DNA from 3 places in the Lentzea sp. DG1S-22 genome. Region 1 is predicted to be linked to each of the others. Evidence: riboswitches for the same ligand, from Rfam matches in the RefSeq annotation. Region 1 holds a riboswitch; each other region holds the start of a gene.
The links. A riboswitch is a leader RNA that binds a small molecule or an ion and turns the genes downstream of it on or off. The one in region 1 is predicted to bind glycine.

Region 1 (3,613 bases):
ACGTACACCTGGCCGCCCGCGTCGTGGACCAAGCCGCAGACCTCGCGGACCGTGTCCTCGTACACGCCGTGGGTCGACGGGTAGGTGATCATGATCGCGGCCAGGTCGTCCGCGTGCTCCGCGACCGTCTGACGCAGGTGGCCCATGTCGATGTTGCCCTTGTCGTCGCACTTGACGACGACGACGCGCATGCCGGCCATGACGGCGGACGCGGCGTTCGTGCCGTGGGCGGACGACGGGATCAGGCAGACGTCGCGGTCGGCGTTGCCGTTCGCGCGGTGGTACGCGCGGATCGCCAGCAGACCGGCGAACTCACCCTGCGACCCGGCGTTCGGCTGCAGCGACACGGCGTCGTAGCCGGTGACCTCGGCGAGCCAGGCCTCCAGGTCCGACACGATCTTCAGCAGACCGGCGGCGTCCTCGGCCGGGGCGAACGGGTGCAGCGTCGAGAACTCCGGCCACGTGATGGACTCCATCTCCGCGGTGGCGTTGAGCTTCATCGTGCAGGAGCCGAGCGGGATCATGCTGCGGTCCAGGGCGACGTCCTTGTCGGACAACGCGCGCAGGTAGCGCAGCAGCGCCGTCTCGGAGCGGTGCGAGTGGAAGACCGGGTGGGTCAGGTAGTCCGACGTGCGGCGCAGGTCGGCCGGGATGCCGTCGGCGGTGTCGGCGTCGATCGCGTCCACATCGGACCCGGTGACGCCGAAGGCCTCCCACACCGCGACGACGTGCGCCCGCGTGGTCTTCTCGTCGCAGGCGATCGCGACGACGTCGGAGTCGACGAGGCGCAGGTTGATGCCGGCCTCGCGGGCCTTCGCCACGACGGCGGCGGCCTCACCGGGAACGCGGACCTCGACGGTGTCGAAGAACTCGCCGTGCACGACGTCCAGCCCGGCCTCGCACAGGCCCGTGGCGAGCACGGTGGCCAGGCGGTGCACGCGGGTCGCGATGGCGCGCAGGCCCTCGGGGCCGTGGTAGACGGCGTACATCGAGGCGATCACGGCCAGCAGCACCTGCGCGGTGCAGATGTTCGACGTGGCCTTCTCACGGCGGATGTGCTGCTCACGCGTCTGCAGCGCGAGGCGGTAGGCCAGCGAGCCGTCGGCGTCGACGGAGACACCGACGAGACGGCCGGGCAGCTGGCGCTCCAAACCGGACCGGACGGCCATGTAGCCGGCGTGCGGGCCGCCGAAGCCGATCGGCACGCCGAAGCGCTGCGTGGTGCCGACGACGACGTCCGCGCCGATCTCACCGGGCGCGCGCAGCAGCGTCAGGGCCAGCAGGTCGGCGGCGACGACGGCCTGCGCACCGGCGGCGTGGATCTCCTCGATGAGCGCCTTCTGGTCGCGCACCACACCGGACGCGCCGGGGTAGGACAGCAGGACGCCGAAGAAGTCGCCGCCCAGGCCGAGGCCCTCGATGCCCTGCGACAGGTCGGCGACGACGATCTCGATGTCGAGCGGCTCGGCGCGCGTCTCGATCACGGCCAGCGTCTGCGGCAGCGTGTCGGCGTCGACGACGAACTTGTTCGACTTGGAGCGGCCGGCGCGGCGCACGAGGGTCATCGCCTCGGCGGCGGCGGTCGACTCGTCCAGCATGGACGCGTTCGCGACGGGCAGGCCCGTCAGGTCGCCGACCATCGTCTGGAAGTTCAGCAGGGCCTCCAGGCGGCCCTGGGAGATCTCCGGCTGGTACGGCGTGTACGCGGTGTACCAGGCGGGCGACTCCAGGACGTTGCGCAGGATCACGCCCGGCGTCACGGTGTCGTAGTAGCCGAGGCCGATCATCTGCGTCATCGGCCGGTTCCGCGACGCGAGCTCCCGCAGCTCCGCGAGCGCCTCGGTCTCGGTGGCCGGGGCGGGCAGGTCCAGCACGAGGTCGCGCTCGTGGATGGACGACGGCACCGCGCGCTGCGCCAGCTCCTCCAGCGACCCGACACCGATGACGTCGAGGATGCGCGCGAGCTCGGCGGGACGCGGACCGACGTGGCGGTCGGCGAACGGGGTGCCGTGCTCGAGAGCGGCGAGCGGAATGCGGTCCTGCGTCATCAAACGCCTCCGGGGGCTGAGGGCACACGTGTCCTGGTGCCCTCCCCGCTCTGTCCGTACCCTTCAAGGGCGCCTGAGAGGTTCACCCGGTGCGGGACCGGGCTTTCACCGTCGGCGGGATTCCCTTGCGGGGATCCACTTTCCAGAGGCGTCTCGCTCGGCGGTCCTGGATGCCTGAGAGGTTCCCGGGGAGGGACTTGCTCCTTCGGCGCCGGGTTCGAAGCCCGGTCTCTCCCGCCTGAGTTCAGCGACTACCCGCGAAGAATACCCGCAGGCAGCCCGCCCAGTCGCTAGAGACGCGACCTACGTCTCAACGGCGAGACCGGTGAGCGCCGCCGCGACGGGGTCCGCGGGGTCGTCGCGCACCGCCGCGAGCAGGTGCGCGGTGCCCACGACCGCGTCCCCGCGCCGCGCGGCGACGAGCTTCGCCCGCTCCACGGCGCGTTCCACCGCGCCACCGCCGGAGGGCAACGCGGCCGGGTCCACTCCCGCCTCGCGCAACGCCGCCGCGCCACCCGACTCGAACTCCGGCCTCAGCCGCCGCCCGGAGACGGCCAGCTGGTGGTCGACCGTCAGCACCGCCTCCACGAGGTCGCGCGACGAGACGTCCCGCCTCCCGGCGACGGCCAGCCGTTCGGCCTCGTTGCGCACCACCGTCAGCACCGGTCCGCCGAGCCCCTGACCCCGTGCGACGAGCTTCGTCAGCCAGCCCACGTACCCGCCACCGGACTCCCCTTCCAGGGCTCCCGCCTTGCGCAGCAGCCAGACCGCGGGTGCTTCCTCGACCTCGGCGTAGCGCCGCGCGGCATCGGCCCGCACGGCGGCGGCCGTCACCCCGGGATCCACCCCGCGCACCAGGAACAGGTCGGCGGCCCGTCCGGACTCGAGCGACAGCAACGCCAGGGCGAGGTGGGTCGTGGTCAGAACACCGTCGCCGGCCTGGGCCACAGCCGCACGCAGACAATCCTCCAACGCGCGGCTCACGGGCAGAACGGCCTCGACGCGAGCGTGGTGGTGGGCGGCGCTCATCAGCGCCGTGACGTCCGGGTGGGACTCGCCGACGACACCACCGTCGTCGTCGGCCCAGTGCTCGGTCCCCCGCGCCATCGCCAGCGCCCCCAGCGACTTCGCGCCGAGCTTGCGGCCGGGACCGGTCGTGTCGATCAGGGAGATCAGCAGGTTCTCGGTGCCGACGAACCCGAACCCGTGGCGGGAGGCGCGCCGGACGGCCGCGGCCAGGACCTTGACCACCTGCGACGAAGGAGTGTGCGTCATGCCGGGAACGCTAGGGACGGACCCGTCCCCGGCGCGTCCGCCGACCGGCCACGGACAGGCGCCGGTCGGCCACGGTCACCGGGCCGGTCAGCCGGTGGCGCGCTCGCGGCGGCGGCGGGTCAGCTCGTCCTCGGTCATCGGCGCGATCTCGACGCCGTCCGCACGTTCGGCCGGGAACTCGTGGATCGTGCCGGAGATCTCGCGCATCGCACCGCTCACCGCGATGCCGAACACGCCCTGACCGCCCTGCAGCAGGTCCACGACCTCCTCCGGCGAGGTGCACTCGTAGA
Region 2 (3,613 bases), 310 kb from region 1:
TGACATTGGGCGCCCCGCAGGCGTGCGCCCCTGGTCGATCGCCGCTGTGGTTGGGCGTGGTCGTTGTTCATCGCAAGGGTGAATGGTGGACCATGTCGGGTGACACGGGCGGTCCGCCGCCTGACCGGTGAGCGACATGGACGGAGAGGTACCTGTGAACCTCAAGAAGGTGCTAGTGCTGGCGGGCGTCGCGCTGGTGCTGTTCCTCCTGATCACCCGGCCCGAAGAGTCCGCTTCGGCGGTCCAGACGGCTCTCGGCTGGCTGCGGGAGGGCGCGGAGTCGATCATCACCTTCGTCAGGAGCCTCTTCGGCACGGCGACCCCCATCGCCTAGTGACGCACCGTGATCCTCGACCGTTCGCGTTGAGCCGGACGGGTGGAATGCGGCCAATCACGCACTGGTAACGGGTGTTCTGAGGATTCAGGGTCTGGCGATTGTCAGACCTACCGAATACCTTCCGCTGCAATGGCCGATCCCCGACCGACGAGGAGGCATGGATGGTCGAGGACTCCGGGGTCCACGAGCTCTTGAAGCAGTGGGCGGCTGAACGGTCTGATGACGCAGAGATGCAGGAGGTGAACCGGATCAAGAACGCGTGGCTCGCTGAGGCTCCCCCTCGGCGCCGGGCATCCCCGTGCAGCGGGGTGCCGCACGGAGCGGGCCGCGTGGCTTGGTCAAGGTCGACTCGGCGGATCCGGCCTACGTGGCCGCGATGCGCAAGCGGGCGCCGGAGGCACCCGAGGCGTTGCTCGCCGCCGCGGCGAGCTACTGGCAGCTGGTGGGCGACGTCGCCGAGGCCGAGCAGTGGTGGGACGCGGGCATCAGCCCGCTGGACCAGCGCGCGCTCGACTACCGCGCGGCCGGCCTCACGCCCGCCGACCTCGGGAGGCGCCTGGGACCGATGACGGTTCTCCAGCACCTTCGCCGTGGCTCCGCCGCGGCCTGGTGCGTCGCACGTCTGCAGAGGCAGCGCCGGGACGGCGTGGCATAAGAGGAACGGGCTGCCGGAGGCGGCAGCCCTGTACCCATCCCCACGGGTGGCCTCCTGTCAGGAGGCCTCACCCCAGTAGTGTGGAGGTCGTGCGCGGCCTCCTTACTCCCCAGCGTGTGCTGATCGCGCTCGCCTGTCTGGCGGCGCTGATCGTCTGCTGCGGGCTCGCGTACTGGCAGTGGCAGCGCTTCGAGTCCTCCAGCGGCACGTTCCAGAACCTCGGGTACGTGCTCCAGTGGCCGCTCTTCGGCCTCTTCCCCCTCTTCATGGTGTGGCGTTTCCGCCGCCTGGCACGCCAGCGCCGTGACGAGGCTCTCTCCGCACCGGAGCCGGTTGCGGCCGCCGCCGAGCCGGTGACTACCGTTGACGCCGTCAAACCCGCGCCCGTCGAGCACTTCGACGACGAAGAAGACGCGGAGCTCGCGGCCTACAACCGCATGCTCGCGAACCTCAACGCGCGGGACGGTCGTTGAGCGAAGGCGGGCAGATGAAGGGTGCGTTGACCCGGTTCAGGGTCATGGCTTACGTGGTCGGTGTCTTCCTGCTGCTCCTGGTCGTGGCGATGGTGCTCAAGTACGCCGCGGACATGGACGGCGCGATGAAGGTCGTCGGCCCGGTCCACGGCTTCCTCTACGCCATCTACCTGGTGCTTTCCGTAGACCTGGCGCTGAAGCTGCGCTGGTCGATCAAGGGCACGGCGCTCGTGCTGATCGCCGGCACGATCCCGTTCCTGTCGTTCTGGGCGGAGCGCAAGGTGGTCGAGAAGACGGCGCAGGGCGTGCCGCTGTGACGTTCGGCCTGCTAGCGTCTGGGGCAACCAACTGAACACGGCCGTCGATGTCGCGCGGGAGAGCTCCACCGCTGCCGGTTTCCGGCGTGGGGAGCGCCGAAGGAGCAACTCCTCCCCGGAATCTCTCAGGTCCCCGTACCGCGCGACGAAGGCAACTCTGGAAAGCAGGCTCGTCAGCAGCCTCGCCCACGGTGCAAGCCACTCCGGTGGTGAAGCTCTCAGGCTCATGACAGAGGGGGAGGCTCTCTCAGACGAGGAGTCTCTGATGGACCGTGTCATTCTTCTGTTGCCTCAGCCGGCCTGCTCCGGCTCTTCGGCGCACCCTCAAGGAGCGTTCTGATGTCCCGCCTCACGCCTCTGAACGCCGAGCACGAGCAGCTCGGCGCGATGTTCACCGACTTCGCGGGCTGGCGGATGCCGCTGCGCTACTCGTCCGAGCTCGCCGAGCACCACGCGGTGCGCACCTCGGCGGGCCTGTTCGACCTCACGCACATGGGTGAGATCGTCCTGACCGGACCGCAGGCGGGCGAGGCGCTCGACTACGCGCTCGTCGGCCACATCTCCGCGCTGGCCGTCGGCAAGGCGCGCTACACGATGATCACCCAGGCCGATGGCGGCGTGATCGACGACCTGATCGTGTACCGCTTGGGCGACGAGGAGTTCATGGTCGTCGCGAACGCCTCCAACGCCGCGGTCGTGGCCGACGCGCTGGTGGAGCGCGCCGCCGGGTTCGACACCGCCGTCGCGGACAGGTCGACCGACTACGCGCTGATCGCGGTCCAGGGCCCGAAGTCCGTCGAGATCCTCGCCGGCCTGACCGACACCGACCTCTCGACGGTGAAGTACTACGCCTCGTACCCGTCGACCGTCGCGGGCGTCCCGGCGCTGCTCGCGCGCACCGGCTACACCGGCGAGGAGGGCTTCGAGCTGTTCGTCGCCCCGGCCGACGCCTCGGCCGTGTGGGCCGCGCTGCTGGAGGCGGGCCAGCCGCACGAGCTCAAGCCGTGCGGACTCGGCTGCCGCGACACGCTGCGCCTCGAAGCCGGGATGCCGTTGTACGGCAACGAGCTCACCACGTCGCTGACGCCCTACAACGCGAACCTCGGCCGCGTCGTGAAGCTCGACAAGCCGGGTGACTTCGTGGGCCGCGACGCCCTCGCGAAGGTGGCGGAGTCCGGTGTGGACTCGGTCCTGGTCGGACTGAAGACCCCCGAGCGGCGCGCCCCGCGCCACGGCTACGCGGTGCTGAACGGCGACGAGGTCGTCGGCGAGGTCACCTCGGGCGCCCTGTCCCCGACCCTCGGCTACTCGGTCGCGATGGCCTACGTGACCCGTGCGAGCTCCGAGCCGGGCACCTCACTGCTGGTGGACGTCCGCGGCAAGAAGCAGCCGGTCGAGGTCGTCGCACTTCCGTTCTACAAGCGCGCCAAGTAGGGAGATCCTCCAGATGTCCGACCAGTTCAACGCCTCCCTCGCGGAGTACGACCCCGAGGTTGCCGAGGCCGTCGCGGCCGAGCTGGCGCGCCAGCAGGGCACCCTCGAGATGATCGCCTCGGAGAACTTCACCCCGGTCTCCGTGCTGCAGGCCCAGGGCTCCGTGCTCACCAACAAGTACGCCGAGGGCTACCCCGGCCGCCGCTACTACGGCGGCTGCGAGCACGTCGACGTCGTCGAGCGCCTCGCCATCGAGCGCATCAAGTCGCTCTTCGGCGCCGGCTTCGCGAACGTCCAGCCGCACTCGGGCGCCCAGGCCAACGCGGCCGCCATGTTCGCGCTCCTGCAGCCCGGCGACACGATCCTCGGCCTGGACCTCGCGCACGGCGGCCACCTG
Region 3 (3,613 bases), 1.1 Mb from region 1:
GGCCCAGTCGATCGCCACGGTGGGCAGCTTCGTCAACGGGTACGCGATCGCCGAGGTCAACTTCATCGCTCGCGGCGGGATGGACTCGCCACCGCCGGACATGGACAAGATCGCCGACCTGTACCGGGACAAGCACCCCCGGTACGTCGCGATGCTCGACGAGGGCGAGCTGTGGTCGCTGGAGCGGCAGTTCGAGTTCGGCCTGGACTGCGTGATCGAAGGCGTCAAGGCCCGCGTCGAAGCCCTCAGGTAGGCGAAACCCCCGCAGCGGTTCACGCGTGCGGGGGCCTCATTCATCGGGGTGGCTCTCAGATCACGGACTCCAGCGGCGTGTGCGCGAGGCCGGTCGCCTCGGCCACCGGGCCGTTGGTCAGCTTGCCGGCGTGGGCGTTGAGGCCCAGGGCGAGCGAACGGTCGTCCTTCAGCGCCTTCTCCCAGCCCTTGTCGGCCAGCGCGACGGCGTAGGGCAGCGTCACGTTGGTCAGCGCGTAGGTCGAGGTGCGCGGGACGGCGCCCGGCATGTTCGCGACGCAGTAGAACACCGAGTTGTGGACCTCGTAGGTCGGCTCGGCGTGCGTGGTGGCGCGCGAGTCCTCGAAGCAGCCGCCCTGGTCGATCGCGATGTCGACGAGCACCGAGCCCGGCTTCATCTCGGCGACCAGCGCGTTCGAGACGAGCTTCGGCGCGGCGGCACCGGGGACGAGCACGGCGCCGATGACGAGGTCGGCCTCGCGGACGGCCTGCTCGATCGCGAACGAGTTCGAGGCGAGCGTGCGCAGGCGGCCGGCGAACTGGGCGTCGACTTGGCGCAGCCGGTCGACGTTGGTGTCGAGGATCTGCACGTCCGCGCCCATGCCCACGGCGATGGTCGCGGCGTTGAGACCGGCCACACCGCCGCCGATCACGACCACGCGGGCCGGGGCGACACCGGGGACGCCACCGGGCAGCACGCCGCGGCCACCGGAGGGCTTCATCAGCGAGAACGCGCCGACCTGCGGGGCAAGGCGGCCCGCGACCTCGGACATCGGGGCCAGCAGCGGCAGCGCGCGGTTCGGCAGCTGCACGGTCTCGTAGGCGATGGCCGTGGTGCCGGACGCCAGCAGCGCCTCGGTCAGCGGCTTGTCGGCGGCGAGGTGCAGGTACGTGAAGAGGGTCTGGCCGGCGCGCAGGCGGGGGTACTCCTCGGCGATCGGCTCCTTGACCTTGAGGACCAGGTCGCCCTCGGCCCAGACGTCGTCGGCGGTCGCGAGGACCTTGGCGCCCGCGGCGAGGTACTCCTCGTCGGTGATCGCGGAGCCCAGACCGGCGCCCTGCTCGACGAACACGTCGTGCCCGCGGCTCGTCAGCTCGTGCGCACCGGCAGGGGTGAGAGCGACGCGGTACTCGTGGTTCTTGATCTCGCGGGGAACTGCGATCCGCACGATGACTCCTCCGTTCGGTGGCCGACATCTCACAATGTGGGGCAGTGGGAAGGTCATGTCACTGTGCGAATCGCACTATCGAGCACGGGTGCGGTTGTTCACTTGGGACAGAGCCACCTGGTTTGCGCTCGCGTGTGACTCGACCCGTCCGCGTTGACACCCGGCGGGGGCCGCACATAGCGTTCGCCCCTGAGAACTGAAGACCGGCCGCGGCGCGACAGCGCCAGAACCCGAGTGGGAGAGACCCCGACGAACGTCGGTCGGGGCGCCGAAGGGGCAAGCTCCCGCACACTCTCAGGCAGCAAGACCACTCGGGGTAGGCAACTCTGCACGGCGGAGGGGGCGCAAGTGTCCTGACCCGTCACAGCCAGAGGAGTCGCGCCGTGCAGTTCCCCGAGAACCTGCTCTACACCACCGAGCACGAGTGGGTCGACTGGACGCCGGGTACCCAGGACCCGCTGACCTGCGGGATCACCGAGTACGCGGCGGACGCCCTGGGCGACATCGTCTTCGTGCAGCTGCCCGAGGTCGGTGCGAAGGTCGTCACCAACGAGGTGTGCGGCGAGCTCGAGTCCACCAAGTCCGTCAGCGACCTGTTCTCGCCCGTCACCGGTGAGGTGATCGAGGTCAACAGCGCCGTCGTCGACGACCCGGCGATCGTGAACAACGACCCGTACGGCGCCGGCTGGCTGTTCAAGGTCCGCGTCGAGTCGGCCGAGAACCTGCTCACGGCGGCCAAGTACGCCGAGCTCACCCAGACCGGCTGACATGGGCCCGACCGACCGCTCCACCACCACGAAGGACTGATCAGTGGCGATCAGCGTTTTCGACCTGTTCTCCGTCGGCATCGGACCGTCCAGCTCCCACACCGTCGGCCCGATGCGCGCGGCGGCGATGTTCGTCGAGAAGCTCGGTGCGCGTGCGTCCGAAGTGGACCGCGTGCACGTCGAGCTGTTCGGCTCGCTCGGCGCGACCGGCCACGGCCACGGCAGCCCGAAGGCCGTGTTCCTGGGCCTCGAGGGCAACCTCCCCGAGGAGGTCGACCCCACCGTCGCCGCCCACCGCGTCGAGGAGATCGTCGGCGGCGGACGGCTCCGGCTCGGCGGCACGCACGAGATCGAGTTCGTGCACGACCGCGACCTCGTCATGCACCGCCGCAAGTCACTTCCGCTGCACCCCAACGGGATGAGCTTCGAGGCGTTCAGCGGCGGCGAGTCCGTCGAGCACGCCGTCTACTACTCGATCGGCGGCGGGTTCGTCGTCGACGAGAACGCCTCCGGCACCGACCGCATCAAGCCCGACTCGACGCCGCTGCCCCACCCGTTCCTCACCGGCGACCAGCTGCTCGCGCGCTGCCGCGAGACAGGCCTGTCGATCAGCGAGATCATGATGGCCAACGAGCTGTCGTGGCGGACGGAAGAAGAGGTGCGGTCGGGACTGCTGCACATCTGGCACGTCATGCAGGAGTGCGTCGAACGCGGCTGCACCGAGCACGGCATCCTGCCCGGCGGCCTGAAGGTCCGCCGCCGCGCCGCCGAGATGCGCAAACGCCTGGAGGGCGAGCACTTCGTCACCGACCCCCTGCGCGTCATGGACTGGGTCACGCTCTTCGCGCTGGCGGTCAACGAGGAGAACGCCGCGGGCGGCCGCGTCGTCACCGCGCCGACCAACGGCGCGGCCGGCATCGTCCCCGCGGTCCTGCACTACTACACGAAGTTCGTGCCGGGAGCCTCGGACGACGGCGTGGTCCGCTTCCTGCTGACCGCCGGCGCGATCGGCGTGCTGTTCAAGGAGAACGCGTCGATCTCCGGCGCCGAGGTCGGCTGCCAGGGCGAGGTCGGCTCCGCGTGCTCGATGGCGGCCGGCGGCCTCGCCGAGGTGCTCGGAGGCACCCCCGAACAGGTCGAGAACGCGGCCGAGATCGCGATGGAGCACAACCTCGGCCTCACCTGCGACCCGATCGGCGGCTTGGTGCAGATCCCGTGCATCGAACGCAACGCCGTCGCGTCCATCAAGGCCATCACGGCCGTGCGCATGGCTTTGCGCGGCGACGGTTCGCACTTCGTGTCGCTCGACAAGGTCATCAAGACCATGCGGGACACCGGCAAGGACATGTCGGTGAAGTACAAGGAGACCGCGCGCGGCGGCCTCGCCGTGAACGTGATCGAGTGCTGACTCAGCGGGCGTCGTAG

Region 2: another riboswitch for glycine. It lies ahead of gcvT (glycine cleavage system aminomethyltransferase GcvT); the one in region 1 lies ahead of gcvP (aminomethyl-transferring glycine dehydrogenase).
Region 3: another riboswitch for glycine. It lies ahead of gcvH (glycine cleavage system protein GcvH); the one in region 1 lies ahead of gcvP (aminomethyl-transferring glycine dehydrogenase).

The regions. Positions count from the first base shown of each region.
Region 1 is NZ_CP143276.1:8,106,514-8,110,126, reverse strand. Features, by position in the region: gene gcvP (aminomethyl-transferring glycine dehydrogenase) at 1-2,048, opposite strand, end outside; glycine riboswitch at 2,097-2,196, opposite strand; glycine riboswitch at 2,200-2,295, opposite strand; gene V1227_RS38635 (Clp protease N-terminal domain-containing protein) at 2,352-3,323, opposite strand; gene V1227_RS38630 (MerR family transcriptional regulator) at 3,411-3,613, opposite strand, start outside.
Region 2 is NZ_CP143276.1:7,793,669-7,797,281, forward strand. Features, by position in the region: gene V1227_RS37075 (hypothetical protein) at 137-334, shown strand; partial or broken gene V1227_RS37080 (helix-turn-helix transcriptional regulator) at 499-992, shown strand; gene V1227_RS37085 (hypothetical protein) at 1,082-1,465, shown strand; gene V1227_RS37090 (DUF3817 domain-containing protein) at 1,480-1,782, shown strand; glycine riboswitch at 1,828-1,933, shown strand; glycine riboswitch at 1,935-2,022, shown strand; gene gcvT (glycine cleavage system aminomethyltransferase GcvT) at 2,122-3,216, shown strand; gene glyA (serine hydroxymethyltransferase) at 3,230-3,613, shown strand, end outside.
Region 3 is NZ_CP143276.1:6,998,257-7,001,869, forward strand. Features, by position in the region: gene V1227_RS33250 (TetR/AcrR family transcriptional regulator) at 1-253, shown strand, start outside; gene ald (alanine dehydrogenase) at 309-1,421, opposite strand; glycine riboswitch at 1,647-1,741, shown strand; gene gcvH (glycine cleavage system protein GcvH) at 1,805-2,188, shown strand; gene V1227_RS33265 (L-serine ammonia-lyase) at 2,232-3,596, shown strand; gene V1227_RS33270 (winged helix-turn-helix transcriptional regulator) at 3,598-3,613, opposite strand, start outside.